Regions from separate parts of the Enterobacter cloacae complex sp. HYC003_NIDB genome, predicted to be linked through region 1. Evidence: predicted binding sites of a transcription regulator. Region 1 holds the regulator's gene; each other region holds the start of a gene.
What was found. The regulator sigma-54, encoded in region 1, starts transcription at its own class of promoters, with help from an activator protein. The targets are predictions, from matches to a motif close to GTTGGCACANNTTTCGCTNT.

Region 2: the regulator sigma-54 is predicted to act here: its motif matches at 5,842-5,861, upstream of glnA (glutamate--ammonia ligase).
Region 3: the regulator sigma-54 is predicted to act here: its motif matches at 5,942-5,961, upstream of O1722_RS16510 (amino acid ABC transporter substrate-binding protein).

What each region holds. Positions count from the first base shown of each region.
Region 1 covers NZ_CP114220.1:542,156-549,034, reverse strand. The annotation lists gene kdsD (arabinose-5-phosphate isomerase KdsD) at 1-901, shown strand, start outside; gene kdsC (3-deoxy-manno-octulosonate-8-phosphatase KdsC) at 916-1,482, shown strand; gene lptC (LPS export ABC transporter periplasmic protein LptC) at 1,479-2,054, shown strand; gene lptA (lipopolysaccharide ABC transporter substrate-binding protein LptA) at 2,023-2,577, shown strand; gene lptB (LPS export ABC transporter ATP-binding protein) at 2,584-3,309, shown strand; gene rpoN (RNA polymerase factor sigma-54) at 3,357-4,790, shown strand; gene hpf (ribosome hibernation promoting factor) at 4,813-5,100, shown strand; gene ptsN (PTS IIA-like nitrogen regulatory protein PtsN) at 5,183-5,674, shown strand; gene rapZ (RNase adapter RapZ) at 5,720-6,574, shown strand; gene npr (PTS phosphocarrier protein NPr) at 6,571-6,843, shown strand.
Region 2 covers NZ_CP114220.1:30,597-37,475, forward strand. The annotation lists gene hemN (oxygen-independent coproporphyrinogen III oxidase) at 11-1,384, shown strand; gene O1722_RS00150 (YshB family small membrane protein) at 1,485-1,595, opposite strand; gene glnG (nitrogen regulation protein NR(I)) at 1,706-3,118, opposite strand; gene glnL (nitrogen regulation protein NR(II)) at 3,130-4,179, opposite strand; gene glnA (glutamate--ammonia ligase) at 4,347-5,756, opposite strand; gene typA (ribosome-dependent GTPase TypA) at 6,134-6,879, shown strand, end outside.
Region 3 covers NZ_CP114220.1:3,460,303-3,467,181, reverse strand. The annotation lists gene leuS (leucine--tRNA ligase) at 1-653, opposite strand, end outside; gene O1722_RS16535 (zinc ribbon-containing protein) at 868-1,350, shown strand; gene rihA (pyrimidine-specific ribonucleoside hydrolase RihA) at 1,407-2,348, opposite strand; gene O1722_RS16525 (amino acid ABC transporter ATP-binding protein) at 2,468-3,193, opposite strand; gene gltK (glutamate/aspartate ABC transporter permease GltK) at 3,193-3,867, opposite strand; gene gltJ (glutamate/aspartate ABC transporter permease GltJ) at 3,868-4,608, opposite strand; gene O1722_RS16510 (amino acid ABC transporter substrate-binding protein) at 4,764-5,669, opposite strand; gene lnt (apolipoprotein N-acyltransferase) at 6,050-6,879, opposite strand, start outside.

The sequences.
Region 1 (6,879 bases):
GTTAGATCAGTACATTAATCAGGATTTTAGTCTGGCCTGTGAGAAGATGTTCTACTGTGCCGGCAAAGTCGTGGTGATGGGGATGGGCAAATCCGGCCATATCGGACGCAAAATGGCGGCGACCTTTGCCAGTACCGGCACGTCGTCATTCTTCGTTCATCCCGGTGAAGCCGCGCACGGTGACCTCGGCATGGTTACGCCGCAGGACGTGGTTATTGCGCTGTCCAACTCCGGGGAATCGAATGAAATCCTGGCGTTGATCCCGGTGCTGAAGCGTCTGCACGTACCGCTGATTTGCATGACCAGCCGACCGGAAAGCAGCATGGCGCGTGCGGCGGATATTCACCTGTGCGTGAAAGTGCCTAAAGAAGCCTGTCCGCTGGGGCTGGCGCCGACCTCCAGCACAACCGCCGCGCTGGTCATGGGCGATGCCCTTGCCGTTGCGCTGCTGGAAGCCCGCGGTTTTACGCCTGAAGATTTTGCCCTGTCTCATCCCGGCGGCGCGCTCGGGCGCAAACTGCTGCTGCGGGTTAACGATATTATGCACACTGGAGATGAGATCCCGCACGTGAGCAAAGAGGCCTCTTTGCGCGACGCGTTACTGGAGATCACCCGTAAAAACCTGGGCATGACGGTTATCTGCGACGATCTGATGAAGATTCAGGGCATTTTCACCGACGGCGACCTGCGCCGGGTATTCGATATGGGTGTGGATGTCCGAACGCTGGGCATTGCTGATGTGATGACGCCAGGCGGGATCCGCGTCCGTCCGGGCACGCTGGCGGTAGATGTGCTGAACCTGATGCAGTCCCGTCATATTACCTCAGTGATGGTTGCCGATGGCGACCAACTGCTGGGTGTGGTACATATGCATGATCTGCTGCGCGCTGGCGTAGTGTAATGAAGGATAAGACAATGAGTAATGCGGGTGCATCCCTTGCAACCTGTTATGGCCCGGTGAGCGCCCACATGATGGCAAAGGCGGAAAATATCCGCCTGTTGATCCTCGATGTGGATGGTGTGCTCTCCGACGGTCTGATTTATATGGGCAATAACGGCGAAGAGCTGAAAGCCTTTAACGTTCGCGACGGTTACGGTATCCGCTGTGCGCTCACGTCCGGAATTGAAGTTGCAATCATCACCGGGCGGAAAGCTAAACTGGTAGAAGATCGGTGTGAAACGCTGGGCATTACCCATCTCTATCAGGGGCAGTCTGATAAGATGGTAGCTTTCCGGGATCTGCTGGGAAAACTGGCCATTGCACCAGAGAATGTGGCATACGTCGGGGATGATTTGATCGACTGGCCAGTGATGGCGGAGGTGGGTCTGAGCATCGCCGTGGCTGACGCGCACCCGCTGCTGATCCCGCGTGCTGATTACGTTACCCATATTCACGGTGGCCGCGGCGCCGTCCGTGAAGTCTGCGATCTGCTTCTGCTGTCGCAGGGCAAGCTTGATGAGGCGAAAGGGCAATCGATATGAGTAAAACCAGACGTTGGGTTATCATTCTGCTTGCGCTTGTCGCCCTGGTACTGATTGGCGTCAACCTCGCTGACCGCGATGATACGCAAGCGGAAGTGGTTAACACGAGCGACCCGACCTATAAAAGCGATCACAGCGACACCGTGGTCTATAGCCCGGAAGGCGCACTGAACTATCGCCTCGTTGCTCAGCATGTAGAATATTTTTCAGATGACGGTACCTCGTGGTTTACCCAACCGGTCATGACCACCTTTGATACGGACAAAGTGCCGACGTGGTCTATCAAGTCTGACCGGGCAAAACTGACAAATGACCGTATGCTTTACCTGTATGGTCACGTTGAAGTCAACGCCCTGACCGCTGACGCGCAACTGCGAAAAATTACGACGGATAACGCCCAGATCAACCTGGTCACCCAGGATGTCACGTCGCAGGATCTAGTCACCCTGTATGGCACAACATTTAATTCCAGCGGTTTAAGAATGCGCGGGAACTTACGCAGCAAAAACGCCGAGCTGATTGAAAAGGTTAGAACCTCCTATGAAATTCAAAACAAACAAACTCAGCCTTAAAGTTGTTATCGCCAGCGCGCTGCTGGCGGCCAGTCTTCCCGCGCTTGCTGTGACTGGCGATACCGAACAGCCGATTCATATTGAATCCGATACCCAGTCTCTGGATATGCAGGGTAACGTCGTCACCTTTACCGGCAACGTCGTCATGACCCAGGGCACAATTAAAATCAACGCCGACAAAGTGGTCGTTACCCGTCCGGGCGGCGAGCAGGGCAAAGAGATTATCGATGGTTATGGCAACCCGGCCACCTTCTACCAGATGCAGGACAACGGCAAGCCGGTGAAAGGCCATGCCTCGCATATGCATTATGAACTGGCGAAGGATCTGGTCATCCTGACCGGTAATGCTTACCTGGAACAGCTGGACAGCAATATCAAAGGCGACAAGATCACCTATCTGGTGAAAGAGCAGAAAATGCAGGCCTCCAGTGAAAAAGGCAAACGCGTCACGACCGTGCTTGTGCCTTCGCAGTTGCAGGACAAGAACAACGGTCAGGCTCCGGCACAGAAAAAGAGTAACTAATTCGTTATGGCAACTTTAACTGCAAAAAACCTCGCGAAAGCGTATAAGGGCCGCCGCGTCGTCGAAGATGTCAGTCTGACCGTCAACTCCGGCGAAATCGTGGGTTTGCTTGGCCCTAACGGGGCGGGTAAAACCACGACCTTCTACATGGTGGTGGGCATCGTCCCGCGTGACGCCGGCAACATCATCATCGATGATGAAGATATCAGCCTGCTGCCGCTTCATGCCCGCGCGCGTCGTGGCATCGGCTATCTGCCGCAGGAAGCGTCTATCTTCCGCCGCTTAAGCGTGTTCGACAACCTGATGGCCGTGCTCCAGATCCGTGACGATCTGACCAGCGAGCAGCGCACTGACCGTGCGAACGAGCTGATGGAAGAGTTTCATATCGAACATCTGCGTGACAGCCTCGGCCAGGCGCTGTCCGGTGGTGAACGCCGCCGCGTTGAGATTGCGCGCGCGCTGGCAGCAAACCCAAAATTCATCCTGCTGGATGAACCGTTTGCGGGCGTTGACCCCATCTCCGTTATCGATATCAAACGTATCATTGAGCACCTGCGCGACAGCGGGCTTGGCGTACTGATCACGGACCACAACGTTCGTGAAACGCTGGCCGTGTGTGAGCGCGCCTACATAGTGAGCCAGGGCCATCTGATTGCCCACGGTACGCCGCAGCAAATCCTCGAAGATGAGCATGTTAAGCGCGTGTACCTTGGGGAAGACTTCAGACTCTGATAGGGTAGAGGTTAAGTCACGCCGAACCGGAGAAAAACGCTCTGAACATGAAGCAAGGTTTGCAATTACGGCTCAGCCAGCAACTGGCCATGACGCCGCAGCTACAGCAGGCAATCCGTCTGTTGCAGCTGTCCACGTTAGAACTCCAGCAGGAGCTCCAGCAGGCGCTGGACAGCAATCCGCTGCTGGAGCAAACCGATCTTCATGACGAGGTAGACGCCCAGCAGACGCAGGACACAGAAACGCTCGACTCCGTAGATGCGCTTGAACAGAAAGAGATGCCGGACGAACTGCCGCTGGATGCCAGCTGGGATGAAATCTACACCGCGGGTACCCCTTCCGGGACGCGCGCAGACTACCAGGACGATGAACTCCCGGTCTACCAGGGCGAAACCACCCAGTCGCTTCAGGACTACCTGATGTGGCAGGTAGAGCTGACCCCTTTCTCCGATACCGATCGCGCCATTGCCACCTCGATTGTCGATGCCGTTGACGACACGGGCTATTTGACCGTGACGCTGGACGAGATTCTGGAAAGCATCGGCGATGACGAGATTGAACTGGAAGAGATCGAAGCCGTTCTGAAACGCGTTCAGCGTTTCGACCCGATAGGTGTCGCCGCGAAAGATCTGCGCGACTGCCTTCTGATCCAGCTTTCGCAGTTTGCCAAAGAGACACCGTGGATTGACGAAGCCCGGCTCATCATCAGCGATCATCTGGATCTGCTGGCGAATCACGACTTCCGCACCCTGATGCGCGTCACACGCCTGAAAGAAGAGGTGCTGAAGGAAGCGGTGAATCTGATCCAGTCGCTCGATCCGCGTCCGGGGCAGTCGATCCAGACCAGCGAACCGGAATATGTCATTCCTGATGTGCTGGTGAGAAAACACAATGGCCGGTGGGTCGTTGAACTGAACGCCGACAGCATTCCTCGCCTGCAAATCAACCAGCAATACGCCTCCATGTGCACCAGCGCCCGTAACGACGCTGATAATCAATACATTCGCAGCAACCTTCAGGAAGCACGCTGGTTGATCAAGAGCCTGGAGAGCCGTAATGACACGCTGCTGCGCGTCAGCCGCTGTATTGTCGAACAGCAGCAGGCGTTCTTTGAGCAGGGCGAAGAGTTTATGAAACCGATGGTGCTGGCAGACATCGCCCAGGCCGTCGAGATGCATGAATCAACCATTTCCCGCGTGACCACGCAGAAATATCTGCACAGCCCACGCGGTATTTTTGAGCTTAAGTATTTCTTCTCCAGCCACGTGAACACCGAAGGCGGCGGCGAAGCCTCGTCAACGGCTATTCGCGCACTGGTGAAGAAGTTGATCGCCGCGGAGAACCCCGCGAAGCCACTCAGTGACAGTAAGTTAACCACCATGCTGTCCGATCAGGGTATTATGGTGGCACGTCGTACTGTCGCGAAGTATCGAGAGTCTTTATCCATTCCGCCGTCTAACCAGCGTAAACAACTGGTTTGACACAACCGATAAGGAAGACACTATGCAGCTCAATATCACCGGACATAACGTCGAGATTACTGAGGCTTTACGCGATTTTGTAAACACTAAGTTTGCGAAACTCGAGCAGTATTTCGAGAGGATCAACCAGGTCTATGTTGTGTTGAAAGTGGAGAAAGTGACGCATATCTCGGATGCGACCCTGCACGTCAACGGAGGGGAACTCCATGCCAGTGCGGAAGGGCAAGACATGTACGCGGCTATCGACGGCTTAATTGATAAGCTTGCGAGACAGCTCAATAAACATAAAGATAAACTGAAACAACACTAATTGTCCGGGCAGTTAACGGGTGCAGGACGGCCTGTTGTGAAACACAACAGGCCATTTGTACAGTTAGCGCTTAGGTGAAATTATGATAAACAACGATTCCGCTCTTCAACTGAGCAATGTCCTTAACCAGGATTGTACCCGCAGTGGCGTTCACTGCCAGAGCAAAAAACGTGCGCTGGAAATCATCAGTGAGCTGGCCGCAAAACAGCTGGGTCTGCCGCCGCAGATCGTGTTTGAAGCCATTCTGACCCGTGAAAAAATGGGCAGTACTGGCATCGGCAATGGCATTGCGATCCCGCATGGCAAGCTGGAAGAAGATACGCTGCGTGCCGTGGGGGTGTTTGTGCAACTGGAAACGCCTATCGCTTTTGACGCCATCGATAACCAGCCTGTGGATCTGCTTTTCGCGCTGCTGGTTCCTGCCGATCAGACCAAAACCCACCTGCACACGCTGTCGCTGGTTGCCAAACGTCTGGCGGATAAAACCATTTGTCGTCGACTGCGCTCAGCCCAAAGTGATGAAGAGCTTTATCAAATTATCACTGAAGCAGAAGGCAATCAGGATGAGGCATAATCGGGAAAGGGCCTTCAGTACGGCTGCCCTGAGGAGAAACGGAACATGGTGCTGATGATCGTCAGCGGTCGTTCGGGGTCCGGGAAGTCCGTGGCCCTGCGCGCGCTGGAAGACATGGGATTTTACTGTGTAGATAACCTGCCGGTAGTGTTGTTACCCGATCTGGCGCGGACGCTGGCGGACAGGCAAATCTCTGCCGCCGTCAGTATCGACGTGCGTAACATGCCGGAATCGCCGGAAATCTTCGAGCAGGCAATGAACAGCCTGCCGGAATGCTTCTCGCCTCAGCTCTTGTTCCTGGACGCTGACCGCAACACGCTGATCCGTCGCTACAGCGATACACGTCGTTTGCATCCGCTCTCCAGTAAAAATCTTTCGCTGGAAAGCGCCATCGATAAAGAGAGCGATCTGCTTGAGCCGCTGCGTTCCCGGGCCGACCTGATTGTCGACACCTCTGAAATGTCCGTCCACGAGCTGGCGGAAATGCTGCGTACGCGCTTACTCGGCAAGCGCGAGCGCGAACTGACGATGGTGTTTGAATCCTTCGGCTTTAAGCACGGCATACCTATCGATGCGGATTACGTTTTTGATGTGCGTTTCCTGCCGAACCCACACTGGGATCCGAAACTGCGTCCGATGACCGGTCTGGATAAGCCGGTGGCGGCGTTCCTCGACCGACACACAGAAGTACACAATTTTATCTACCAGACGCGAAGCTACCTTGAGCTATGGTTACCTATGCTGGAAACAAACAATCGCAGCTACCTGACGGTGGCGATTGGCTGTACCGGCGGTAAACATCGTTCGGTCTACATTGCCGAACAGCTGGCCGATTACTTCCGCTCACGCGGAAAGAACGTTCAGTCCCGTCATCGCACGCTGGAAAAACGTAAAACATGACCGTAAAACAAACCGTTGAGATCACCAACAAGCTGGGCATGCATGCACGCCCGGCAATGAAATTGTTTGAACTGATGCAAGGTTTTGATGCGGAGGTGCTGCTGCGCAACGACGAGGGAACCGAGGCAGAAGCCAACAGCGTGATTGCGCTACTGATGCTGGATTCTGCCAAAGGCCGTCAGATTGAAGTTGAAGCCACCGGCCCGCAGGAAGAAGAAGCGCTGGCGGCAGTGATTGCCCTGTTCAACGCCGGGTTTGACGAAGACTAACGTTCGCCATGTCGGCGGGTAGCGCTGCGCTTACCC
Region 2 (6,879 bases), 510 kb from region 1:
AGGAGTGAGCATGTCTGTACCATCTATCGACTGGGATTTGGCCCTGATCCAGAAATATAACTATTCCGGGCCGCGTTATACCTCATACCCCACCGCGCTGGAGTTTTCTGACGCTTTCGGCGAGGCGGATTTTCAGCAAGCTGTGGCGCGCTATCCCGAGCGCCCGCTGTCGCTCTACGTCCATATTCCGTTCTGCCATAAGCTCTGCTACTTCTGCGGCTGCAATAAAATCGTTACCCGCCAGCAGCACAAAGCCGATCAATACCTCGATGCGCTCGAACAGGAAATTCTGCACCGCGCACCGCTGTTTAAAGGGCGTCACGTCAGCCAGCTTCACTGGGGCGGTGGTACGCCAACCTATCTGAATAAAGCGCAGATCAGCCGCCTGATGGCGCTGCTGCGCGGCAATTTTAGTTTTAACGACGACGCCGAAATTTCGATCGAGGTCGATCCGCGTGAAATCGAGCTGGATGTGCTGGATCATTTACGCGCCGAAGGTTTCAACCGCCTGAGTATGGGCGTACAGGACTTCAACAAAGAAGTACAGCGCCTGGTAAACCGCGAGCAGGACGAAGCGTTTATCTTTGCCTTACTCAACCATGCGCGTGAAATCGGCTTTACCTCAACGAATATAGACCTGATTTACGGCCTGCCGAAGCAGACGCCGGAGAGCTTCGCCTACACGCTTAAACGCGTGGCTGAGCTTAACCCGGACCGTCTGAGCGTCTTTAACTATGCGCACCTGCCGACGCTGTTCGCCGCTCAGCGCAAAATCAAAGATGCGGATCTGCCTTCCGCCCAGCAGAAGCTGGACATTTTGCAGGAGACCATCGCCTCGCTGACCGAAACCGGCTATCAGTTTATCGGAATGGATCACTTTGCCCGCCCTGACGATGAACTGGCGATTGCCCAGCGCGAAGGTGTTCTCCACCGTAACTTCCAGGGCTACACCACCCAGGGCGATACCGATCTGCTCGGAATGGGCGTCTCCGCCATCAGCATGATTGGCGACTGCTACGCCCAGAATCAGAAAGAGCTGAAGCTGTACTATCAGCAGATAGACGAAACCGGCAACGCGCTGTGGCGCGGCATTGCGCTAACGCGCGACGACTGCATCCGTCGGGACGTAATTAAGGCGCTTATCTGCAACTTCCGTCTCGAATTTCGCGAGGTGGAGTCGCAATGGGATCTGCAATTCAGCGATTACTTTGCCGAAGACCTGAAGCTTCTGGCGCCGCTGGCGAAAGACGGGCTGGTGGATGTGTCGGAGAGTGCGGTTGTCGTCACGCCGAAAGGACGTCTGTTGATTCGTAATATCTGCATGTGCTTCGATGCCTATCTACGTCAGAAGGCGCGTTTACAGCAGTTCTCGCGGGTGATTTGAGCTGTAATGCCGGGTGGCGGCTTTGCCTTACCCGGCCTACTTAAGTGCGAGATGTAGGCCGGGTAAGCGAAGCGCCACCCGGCTTTTCATCGACAGCTCGTTAGCTAAACAGCCCAACCAGTGCCGCACACAATACCGCCGCAACGGCAGTTTGTGGCGTGTGGCTTTCTGCTGCTCCGCTCGAAAGCAAAGTCACTAATGATTCCAGCATGATGCTCCCCCCTGTTTCCGGGCACGATCATACAAAACTCATCGGAACAGTAAAGCGCAAAATAACGGCACTTTGCGCTCAATTAGTAACCTTTACACAGCGGAGTAAGATCACTCCATTCCCAGCTCTTTCAGCTTGCGCGTCAGGGTGTTTCGACCCCATCCCAACAGGCGAGCCGCTTCCTGTTTGTGGCCCTGGGTATGACGAAGCGCGGTAGTTAACAGCGTGCGCTCCATCTCAGGCTGCGCTTCGGAGAGCAGATTTTGATGACCGGAACGCAGCGCGCGATCTGCCCACTGCGCCAGCAGCGTCGCCCAGCTTTCCGGCAGCGCATGTCCGGCGGTGCTTTCGGGCACGGTGGCTTCAAACAGCTCGGCGGGGAGATCCTGAATCAACACTTCCTGTCCGGCGGCCATCACGGTCAGCCAGCGACAGGTGTTTTCCAGCTGACGCACGTTGCCCGGCCACGCCAGACGGGTGAGGGCGGCATCCGTTTCCGGATGAAGCTGCTTGGCTTCCACGCCCAGCTCGCGGGCCGCCACTTGCAGGAAATGGCGCGCCAGACGCGGGATATCTTCCCGACGCTCGCGCAGTGGCGGCAGGTGGACGCGGATCACGTTCAGACGATGGAATAAATCCTCACGGAATTTCCCCTCCTGCACGCGCAGCTCCAGGTTCTGGTGCGTCGCGGCAATAATACGCACGTCCACCTTCACCGGCGCATACCCGCCCACGCGGTAAAACTGGCCATCTGCCAGCACGCGCAGCAGTCGGGTCTGCACATCCAGCGGCATATCGCCGATTTCATCCAGGAATAGCGTTCCGCCGTCAGCCTGTTCAAAGCGTCCCTGACGAATAGTATTTGCCCCGGTAAACGCCCCTTTTTCGTGGCCGAACAGCTCAGATTCAATCAAATCTTTGGGGATCGCCGCCATGTTCAGGGCGATAAAGGGCGCTTTCGCCCGCGGGCTGTGGCGATGCAGGGCGTGCGCAACCAGCTCTTTACCGGTCCCTGATTCACCGTTAATCAAGACGCTGATAGACGAGCGCGACAGACGCCCGATGATGCGAAACACGTCCTGCATGGCCGGCGCTTCACCGATGATGTCCGTCGTAGGCCCGAAATCCGGCGCGTGGCGGGGCTGCTGTTGCTCCTGATAGTGGCTGATGGCGCGTTCGACCAGGGCAACGGCTTCGTCGATATCAAACGGTTTTGGCAGGTAATCAAACGCCCCCTGCTGGTAGGCGCTGACGGCGGCATCCAGGTCGGAGTGGGCGGTCATTATGATGACCGGAAGCATGGGGTGGCGCTGTTTGATCTGCTTTAAGAGCGCCAGTCCGTCCATGCCCGGCATGCGAATATCCGAGAGCAGAACGTCCGGCGTTTTGGTGGTGAGTGCGTCGAGCACCTCGCTGCCGCTCTCAAACGTCGTGCAGCTTAATCCCGCTCCTGTGAGCGCGCGTTCAAGCACCCAACGGATGGAGCTATCGTCATCGACTACCCAGACTATCCCTCGTTGCATAAACGTCACCTTTATTTTTTAATCGGCAGGAAAACCGAAAACTCGGTATGTCCCGGCCAACTGGTAAATTCAATTTTGCCGGAGTGTTGGTCAATCAAATTACGGGCGATGGATAACCCCAGCCCGGTGCCGCCTTCGCGACCGCTGACCATCGGGTAGAACAGGGTGTCCTGGAGATGCGGCGGGATCCCCGGCCCGTTATCTTCCACATCAATACGTGCCGCCAGACGATAACGCACGCCGTGCAGCGTCAGCTGGAACGCGGTGCGGGTACGCAGAATAATTTCGCCACCCTCCGGGCCCAGCGCCTGCAACGCGTTACGCACAATGTTCAACAGCACCTGTTCAATCTGGTCTGGATCGTGCGCCAGCTCCGGCAGGCTTGGGTCGTAATCACGTACCAGCGTGACGTTATCCGGCAGCTCCATAGAGACGAGTTTCACCACCCGCTCCGCGACCTTGTGAATGCTTTCTGAAACATGCATCCCCGGCTGCTGCGGCCCGAGCAGGCGATCGACCAGATTACGCAGACGGTCCGCCTGCTCGATAATGACGTTGGTATACTCCGCCAGGGCAGGGTCAGGCAGCGCTTTGGTCAAAAGCTGTGCCGCACCGCGTAAGCCGCCCAGCGGGTTTTTAATTTCATGAGCCAGCCCGCGTACCAGGTCGCGCGCCGCAATCTGCTGAGCATGCTGTAGCTGCTCCTGGCTGAGACGACGCTGGTTATCCATCGGCGCCATTTCCAGCAGAATCATGCCATCTGGCAGGCGCTGTGCGGTGAGGGACAAAATATGCGAGCGTCCGTCAATCACCAGCGTCACTTCGTTATCGGTGAAGCCCTGACCCGCCTGCAAACTCTCCTGCATCAGACCAATATTCAGCGAGAAATAGCTCAGCAGTTCAGGCAGCGGCGTGCCAAACAGTTTACGGGCGCTTTGAGCGAGCAGCTGCTGCGCCGCCGGGTTGGCGTAATGCACCGCCAGCTCGTCGTCGACCAGCAAGATACTGTTAATCAAAGAATTGAGGATCTGCCCAGCATCGGGCAGCGTGCCAGTTGCCATTCAGCAGTCTCCTGGAGTCGTTGCACTATTTTAGTGCAGTATAGCGTTTTAGAGGTAAAAAGCGCGTGAGATCAGGTTGTTGGTGGAGAAAAAAGCCCATCCGAAGATGGGCTAAAGTTTCCACGGCAACTACTCCCGACGCGTATGCGCCGGGTAAAACAAATCAATTAAACGCTGTAGTACAGTTCGAACTCAACCGGGTGCGGCGTCATGCGAACGCGGTCGTTTTCTTCGGTACGCAGCGCGATGTAAGCGTCGATTGCTTCATCGGTGAACACACCGCCAGCGGTCAGGAACTCACGGTCTGCGTCCAGCGCTTGCAGGGCTTCTTCCAGCGAGCCAGCGACCTGTGGGATCTCTTTCGCTTCTTCTGGCGGCAGGTCGTACAGGTTTTTGTCCATGGCTTCGCCCGGGTGGATCTTGTTCTTGATACCGTCCAGACCGGCCATCAGCAGTGCTGCGAAGCACAGGTATGGGTTAGCCGCCGGGTCCGGGAAGCGCACTTCGATACGACGCGCTTTCGGAGACGCCACCACCGGGATACGGATAGAAGCAGAACGGTTACGGGCAGAGTACGCCAGCATCACCGGTGCTTCGTAGCCTGGGACCAGACGCTTGTAGGAGTTGGTGGTCGGGTTCGCCAGGGCGTTGATCGCTTTAGCGTGTTTGATAACACCGCCGATGTAGTGCAGCGCCTGCTCAGACAGACCCGCGTATTTGTCGCCAGAGAACAGGTTGGTGCCGTTCTTGGACAGGGACATGTGGCAGTGCATGCCGGAACCGTTGTCGCCGAACATGGGTTTTGGCATGAAGGTCGCGGTTTTACCGAAACGGTGCGCAACGTTGTGCACAACGTATTTGTAGATCTGAATCTCATCCGCTTTTTTGGTCATGGTGTTGAAGCGGGTTGCGATTTCGTTCTGGCCAGCCGTTGCCACTTCGTGGTGGTGCGCTTCAACAACCAGGCCCATCTCTTCCATGATCAGACACATGGTAGAACGGATGTCCTGTGAAGAATCGACCGGAGGAACCGGGAAGTAACCGCCTTTCACGCCCGGACGGTGACCTTTGTTACCACCTTCGTATTTGGTGGAAGAGTTCCATGCGCCTTCGATGTCATCGATAGCGACGTGGGAACCAGAAATGGAAGCACCAAAACGGATGTCATCGAACAGGAAGAACTCTGGCTCTGGCCCGAACAGAACGGTGTCTGCGATACCGGTAGAACGCAGGTACTCTTCAGCGCGTTTTGCGATAGAGCGTGGGTCACGGTCATAGCCTTGCAGCGTGCCAGGTTCCAGGATATCGCAGCGGATGATCAGCGTAGGTTCTTCGTAGAACGGGTCAATGAGCGCAGTGGTTGCATCTGGCATCAGAACCATGTCGGATTCGTTAATGCCTTTCCAGCCGCCAATGGAGGAGCCGTCAAACATTTTGCCTTCTTCAAAGAATTCGGCGTTCACCTGATGAGCAGGGATCGTGACGTGCTGTTCTTTACCTTTGGTATCGGTGAAGCGCAGATCAACAAACTTCACTTCATGTTCGTTCAGCATCGTCAAAACGTGTTCAGCGGACATACTTAACTCTCCAGATTGGTCATTGTCGTCGTGGTAACGAGGTCTTCAAATCGGCTGGGCTGCCATATTTTTACTGTATTTCTGTAAAGCGAAATCTGTGCCAACTTTTAAAACACCCCAAAAAGGCGTTATCATGCGCACCATAGTGCAGAAGGGCTGCACCACATTGGATTTGTTGCACCATTATAGTGCTTCTGTGTGAACATCGAGCACCATATTGGTGCAATTTACGTTAAAGTGCCCTTTTACCGCTCCGTGAAAGCGATCACAAAGCATCTCTGCAATACTTGTTTGCGGGGGATGTTTGTGATCCTGTTTTGTAGTGCGATTAATCCGTGTACAATAACGCGCTATTTCTAAATGCCTGAGGCAAAGTTGTGATCGAAAAATTGCGTAATATCGCCATCATCGCGCACGTCGACCATGGTAAAACTACCCTGGTTGATAAGCTGCTACAGCAGTCCGGTACGTTTGATGCTCGTGCCGAAACTCAAGAGCGTGTGATGGACTCCAACGATTTGGAGAAAGAGCGTGGGATTACCATCCTCGCCAAAAACACCGCTATCAAATGGAATGACTACCGTATCAACATCGTTGATACCCCAGGGCACGCCGACTTCGGTGGTGAAGTTGAGCGCGTGATGTCCATGGTGGATTCCGTGCTGCTGGTGGTTGACGCATTTGATGGCCCTATGCCGCAAACGCGCTTCGTGACCAAAAAAGCATTTGCCCACGGCCTGAAACCTATCGTTGTGATCAACAAGGTTGACCGTCCTGGCGCGCGTCCTGACTGGGTTGTTGACCAGGTCTTCGACCTGTTCGTTAACCTCGACGCGACCGACGAACAGCTGGACTTCCCTATCGTTTATGCGTCTGCGCTGAACGGTATCGCCGGTCTGGATCACGAAGACATGGCGGAAGACATGACTCCGCTGTACCAGACGATTGTTGACCGCGTTCCTGCGCCAAACGTTGACCTGGAAGGCACCCTGCAAATGCAGATCTCTCAGCTCGACTACAACAACTACGTTGGCGTAATCGGCATTGGTCGTATCAAGCGCGGTAAAGTGAAGCCTAACCAGCAGGTCACTATCATCGATAGCGAAGGCAAAACCCGTAACGG
Region 3 (6,879 bases), 2.0 Mb from region 1:
GTCTTAACGGTATCTGGCCAGTGGTCCAGATTATCCAGATCGTTCAGCAGTTCGTCAGCGTAGGCGGTGATTTTGATAAACCACTGTGGGATCTCTTTACGCTCTACTTTGGTGTCGCAGCGCCAGCAGCAGCCGTCGATAACCTGCTCGTTCGCGAGAACGGTCTGGTCATTCGGACACCAGTTAACGGCAGAGGTCTTCTTGTACACCAGGCCTTTTTTATACAGCTCGGTGAAGAATTTCTGCTCCCAGCGGTAGTATTCCGGGGTACAGGTTGCCAGCTCGCGGCTCCAGTCATAGCCAAAGCCCAGCATTTTCAGCTGGTTTTTCATGTACGCAATGTTGTCGTACGTCCACGGAGCCGGTGCCGTGTTGTTTTTCACCGCCGCGCCTTCAGCAGGCAGGCCGAACGCATCCCAGCCGATAGGCTGAAGAACGTTTTTGCCCAGCATACGCTGGTAGCGCGCAATCACGTCACCGATGGTGTAGTTACGCACGTGGCCCATGTGTAGTCGACCAGAAGGATAGGGAAGCATCGACAGGCAGTAATACTTCTCTTTGCTCTCGTCTTCGGTTACTTCAAAGGTGCGCTTCTCGTCCCAGTGTTGCTGGACTTTTGATTCTATCTCTTCCGGGCGGTATTGCTCTTGCATGGCAGCCAGTGGTCCTGTGTTCAATACAGCTACAAATGTAGCCAATGGATGTGGTAATTCAGATCCGCATAGCATAGCCCAAACGCCCGCGTCAAAACAGCCTTTCACGCAAATGCACTTTGCAGGAATTTACCGGGTCTGTGCTTCACCTGACAAAGCGGCGGCGAAATAAGGTCTATTATTAGAGACAGTTACTTACCCGGGAGGCAAAATGATGAACAAGGTTGCTCAATTTTACCGTGAACTGGTAGCGACTCTGACGGAACGGCTGCGTAACGGCGAGCGTGATATCGACGCGCTGGTCGAACAGGCACGCGCACGCGTGACGCAAACGGGTGAGTTAACGCGAACCGAAGTGGAAGAGGTGACGCGCGCCGTGCGCCGTGACCTGGAGGAGTTCGCGCGAAGCTATGAAGAGAGCCAGGACGAGATCGCCGACAGCGTTTTTATGCGGGTCATCAAAGAGAGCCTGTGGCAGGAGCTGGCGGATATTACCGATAAAACTCAGCTGGAATGGCGTGAGGTGTTTCAGGATTTAAACCACCACGGTGTCTATCACAGCGGCGAAGTAGTGGGGTTGGGGAACCTGGTGTGTGAGAAGTGCCACCACCATATCGCCGTTTATACGCCGGAGGTGCTGTCGCTGTGTCCGAAGTGCGGGCACGACCAGTTCCAGCGTCGACCATTTGAGCCGTAGGTAAAAGCAAAATTGTTTGCACCCTCTCCCTGTGGGAGAGGGGCGGGGTGAGGGCATCAGGCCGCAGAATAATAAGCCAGCCGCTCCGCCAGCAAATCCACAAACGCTTCCCGATCGATATCCACCATTACCGTGGTATTCGGCTTGTTTCCCGTCAATGAGTAATAGTCCACCACCGTCATTCCCTGGGTATATTTCCCCTGTGTTTCCACACCAACCCAACGCTCGACCGTGGTAAACATTTCCGGCTTCAGCAGCCAGGCGATGGTGCATGGGTCATGCAGCGGGGCGCCGTGGAAGCCCCACTTCTCGGCTTTGTGATACTCCATAAAGAAGTCGAGCAGCTCGGCCACGGTCGTTGCAACCGGGTTGCCCACGGCGCGGAAGCGTTCAATATCGTCTGTCATAATCTGTGCCCGATGCGTCACGTCCAGCCCCGCCATCACAATCGGCAGGCCCGACTGGAAGACGATTTCCGCGGCTTCCGGGTCAACGAAGATGTTGAACTCTGCTGCTGGCGTCCAGTTCCCCAGCCCCATTGCCCCGCCCATGATGACGATACGGGCGATGTTGCTGTGCAGTTCAGGATGGCTGTTCAGCAGCAGCGCTACGTTGGTCTGCGGGCCGGTCGCCACCAGCGTCACGGGCTCTGCGCTCTCACGCAGCACCTTCGCCATGAGCTCGACGGCAGTGCAGTTTTGCGGTGTGAAATTCGGCTCCGGTAGCGCCGGGCCATCCAGCCCACTTTCACCGTGAACATTATCCGCAATGATCAGCTCGCGCATCAGTGGCTTAACGGCGCCACCTGCGACCGGAATATCGGTGCGTTTCAGCAGCGTCAACATGCGCAACACGTTTCGCAAGGTTTTATCCGGCGTCTGGTTCCCGGCGGAGGAGGTGACAGCTTTTACGTCCAGTTCAGGGGAAGCAAGAGCAAGGACGAGTGCGATCGCGTCATCATGACCCGGATCGCAGTCGAGAATAATTGGCTGTGCCATAGCGTTCTCCATTCTCAGCATTATTTGTGACAAGGTTAACGCTGCGATGTGATGCCGAATAGAAAAAGAGATCTAAAGCGTGAAGCAGTGCGCAATCCGCAGATTGCGCACTAAAAAGATTAATGCAGGATTTTGGCGAGGAAGTCTTTTGCACGTTCAGATTTAGGATTTGCGAAGAACTCTTCTTTTGGTGAGTCTTCAACAATTTTCCCTTCATCCATGAAGATCACGCGGTTGGCCACTTTACGGGCGAAGCCCATTTCGTGCGTCACCACCATCATGGTCATCCCTTCGTGCGCCAGCTCCACCATGACGTCCAGCACTTCGTTGATCATCTCAGGGTCGAGCGCGGACGTCGGCTCATCAAACAGCATTGCCACCGGATCCATGCACAGCGCACGCGCGATTGCCACACGCTGCTGTTGGCCGCCCGAAAGCTGGGCCGGGAACTTATTCGCATGCGCAGACAGCCCGACGCGTTCCAGCAGCTTCAGCCCCTTTTCGCGCGCCGCTTTTTTGTCGCGCTTCAGCACTTTGACCTGCGCCAGCGTCAGGTTCTCAATGATGGACAGGTGAGGGAACAGCTCAAAATGCTGGAACACCATCCCTACGTGGGAGCGAAGCTGGGCAAGGTTGGTTTTGCGGTCATTTACTTTGGTGCCGTTAACGACAATCTCGCCCTGCTGGACAGGTTCCAGCCCATTAACGGTTTTGATAAGCGTGGACTTACCGGAACCGGACGGGCCGCATACCACTACCACATCGCCTTTTTTTACTTCTGTTGAGCAGTCGGTCAGCACCTGAAAGTGCCCATACCATTTAGAAACATTTTTCAGGGAAATCATTATACCGTCCTTTTCTTCAGCCAGCTGACCAACAGCGATGCGCTTAAACTAATCACAAAATAGACCCCGCCCGCGAAGAGGATCATCTCAACCTGCGTTCCGTCACGTTCGCCAATGGTGGAGGCGGTACGGAAGAAGTCTGCCAGACTCAGCACGTAGACCAGGGAGGTATCCTGGAACAGGACGATGCCCTGCGTCAGCAGCAGCGGAACCATGGCGCGAAACGCCTGCGGCAAAATAATGAGCTTCATGGACTGCCAGTGCGTCATACCGAGCGCCAGCGCAGCGCTGGACTGCCCGCGAGAGATACTCTGAATACCTGCGCGGATGATCTCTGAGTAGTAGGCGGCTTCAAACATGGAAAACGCCACCATGGCAGAGATCAGGCGGATATCGGTCTTTGGCGACAGTCCCAGTACGTTCTGTAAAAAGCCGGGAACAATCAGATAAAACCACAGCAGCACCATGACCAGTGGAATGGAGCGGAATACGTTAACGTAAGCCGTGGCAAACCAGGCGAGCGGCTTAAAGCTCGACAGGCGCATCACTGCCAGCAGGGTGCCCCAGACGATACCGACGATAATGGCGATAACGGTGATCTTTAAGGTGATTGCCAGTCCATCCAGCAGATAGGGCATGGAGGGAACAATGGAACTCCAGTCAAAATCGTACATTTATTTGCCCCCCAGATTGCCCGGCAGGCGTACTTTGCGTTCAACCAGGTTCATCACCAGCATGATGAAAGCGTTAATCAGAACATAGGCGAGCGTGATCGCCGTGAAGGATTCCCAGGCGTGAGCGGAGTAATCCAGCAGTTTGCCCGCCTGTGCCGCCATATCCACCAGACCGATGGTTGAGGCGATAGCCGAGTTTTTTACCAGGTTCATCATCTCGGACGTCATCGGCGGAACGATGACGCGGTAAGCGTTAGGCAGCAGTACGTAACGGTAGGCCTGGGGCAGAGTCAGGCCCATTGCCAGTGCCGCATTCTTTTGCCCGCGCGGCAGTGACTGTATGGCGGCACGTACCTGCTCGCAGACGCGCGCAGCGGTGAACAGCCCCAGACACAGCATAGAGGAGACAAAAAATTGTACGTTAGGATCCAGCTCGGCCTTAAACCACATGCCGAGATCTTCCGGCAGCAGTTCCGGGATCACCAGATACCAGGTAAAGAACTGCACGATCAGCGGAACGTTACGGAACAGTTCCACATAGAGCGTGCCAATCGAAGAGAGAAAACGGTTAGGGACGGTACGCAGAATACCGAACAGCGAACCGACAAGAAACGCGATAATCCACGCCGTTATCGATAACGCAACGGTAACCTGAAAGCCGCTCCACAGCCAGCCGAGATAGGTGGTGTTGCCGAACGGGGCTTGTTGCAGAAAGATGCCCCAGTTCCAGTCAATTGACATAGTAAACTCCAGAAAAAAAAGGGTAGCAGCGCTACCCTCGAAGATTGGTGAGAAGCTCAATTTTTGCGCTGAGTGGGGAACGACCACTCAACGTATAGTCTGTCCATGCTTCCCGACAATCGAGAGGGCAGGAGATCCCGCCCCTGTCGTTCTAATTAGTTAAGAGCTTTGTCGTTTGGTGATTTGAACAGCGCTTTCATGTCGTCAGACAGTTCAAAGTTCATGTTCAGGTTTTTTGGTGGAATTGGGTTCTTGAACCATTTGTCGAACCATTTTGCCGCTTCGCCGGAGGTTTGCGCCTGAGCGATGGTGTCATCGATCAGTTTCTTGAAGTCCTCGTCACCTTTACGCAGCATACAGCCGTAGGCTTCTTTCGACTGGGCGGTACCGACGATTTCCCAGTTGTCTGGTTTCTTCGCTTTCGCGCGTTCGCCCGCCAGCAGGGCGTCATCCATCATAAACGCGACAGCACGGCCGCTTTCCAGGGTACGGAAGGAGTCGCCATGGTCTTTCGCGCTGATGATGCGCATGTCCATTTTCTTCTCGTCGTTCAGCTTGTGCAGCAGCACTTCGGACGTGGTACCGGAGGTCACGACAACCGCTTTGCCTTTCAGGTCAGCAAAATCTTTGATGTCGCCGCCTTTCTTCGTCAGCAGGCGGGTGCCCACAACGAAGATGGTGTCCGAGAAAGCGGCCTGTTTCTGACGTTCAAGGTTGTTGGTGGTTGAGCCACATTCAAAATCAAATGTGCCGTTTTGCAGCAGAGGAATACGGTTCTGTGAAGTGATGGGGATCAGCTTCACTTGCAGGTCAGGTTTGTTCAGCTTTTTCTTCACGGCTTCAACGATGGCGTTGGAGTAATCCTGTGAATAGCCCACGACTTTTTGCGTGTTGTCGTAGTAAGAGAACGGGACAGAAGATTCACGGTGGCCGACCACGATCACGCCGTTTTTGGCAATCTTGTCGAGAGTGCTTCCTGCTGCCGGAGCGTCTTCAGCGTGGACAACCCCCGCAGACATTCCCATAACCAGCATTGCTGTGGCCAGTTTACGTAATTGCATACCCAACTCCTTTCTTATCAGCGCCAGTGACGCATAGATACCCATTGTGATGTTGTTATATCTCGCGCAATGCGAGTGCAGTGTTATGCAAGCTTGTTAACATTTAGTCTGGCTTAATGTAAAGATTTTGCTGCGTTATTGTTTATTTTTGCGAAGCGCGCCGCACCATTCAGAGGCAATAATCCCTCGTTGCACCGTTTCGGTGCTACCGATGATCTATGCTGGTGCGACAAAGTTGCACGTTAAGCCAGACAGCGTTGATATGAATAAACAAAGCAACAGGCGTGCCAGAATTGAAGTTTGGGAGGAAATTGTCGGGTGGGGGCCGCGGAGAGTAGGCCGGGTAAGGCGTAGCCGACACCCGGCAACAGAAGGTAAGGTTATTTACGACGCTGACGCAGGCTCATCAGTACTGCGCCAAAGCCGAAGAGCAAGGTCAAAATCCACAGCGGCCAGTTCCCGGTGCGCGCGTAAGGCGTAAGCCCGGTAGTTGGCGTGACGTTAGTAGTCAGCACCTCACGGGTAAATTGCGGGATCATGGCCTGGATTTCACCCTGCGGACCAATCACGGCGGTAATGCCGTTATTGGTGCTGCGCAGCAACGGACGCGCCAGCTCCAGAGAACGCATTCGCGCCATCTGGAAGTGCTGCCACGGGCCAATCGATTTACCGAACCACGCATCGTTTGAGATGGTCAGCAGATAGTCGGTGTCCGGGCGGAAATTATCGCGCACCTGCTCGCCGAGGATAATCTCGTAGCAAATGGCGGCCGTCAGGGCAAAACCGTGCGCATGCAGCTGCGGCTGAACGTAAGGGCCCCGGCTGAATGAGGACATCGGCAAATCAAAGAACGGTGCCAGTGGGCGCAGAATAGACTCCAGCGGAACAAATTCGCCAAACGGTACAAGGTGGTTTTTGTTGTAGCGATTGGTGGAGGTATAGCTGTATTCGCTGTCCTTACCGAGCGTAATGATCGTGTTGTACGTGTCATAGCGGTTCTGCTGATTGAGACGCGCATCCACAATTCCGGTGATCAGCGTACTGCCGCGCGCGCGCAGCAGATCATCCATCATCTTCAGGAAGGGCTGCTGATTGATCTCCAGGTCCGGGATCGCAGACTCAGGCCAGATGATGAGCTGCGATTTGCCCATCACCTTTTCAGTGGCGTTGGCGTAGATTTTCAGCGTGTTCAGCAGCTGATTCTCATCCC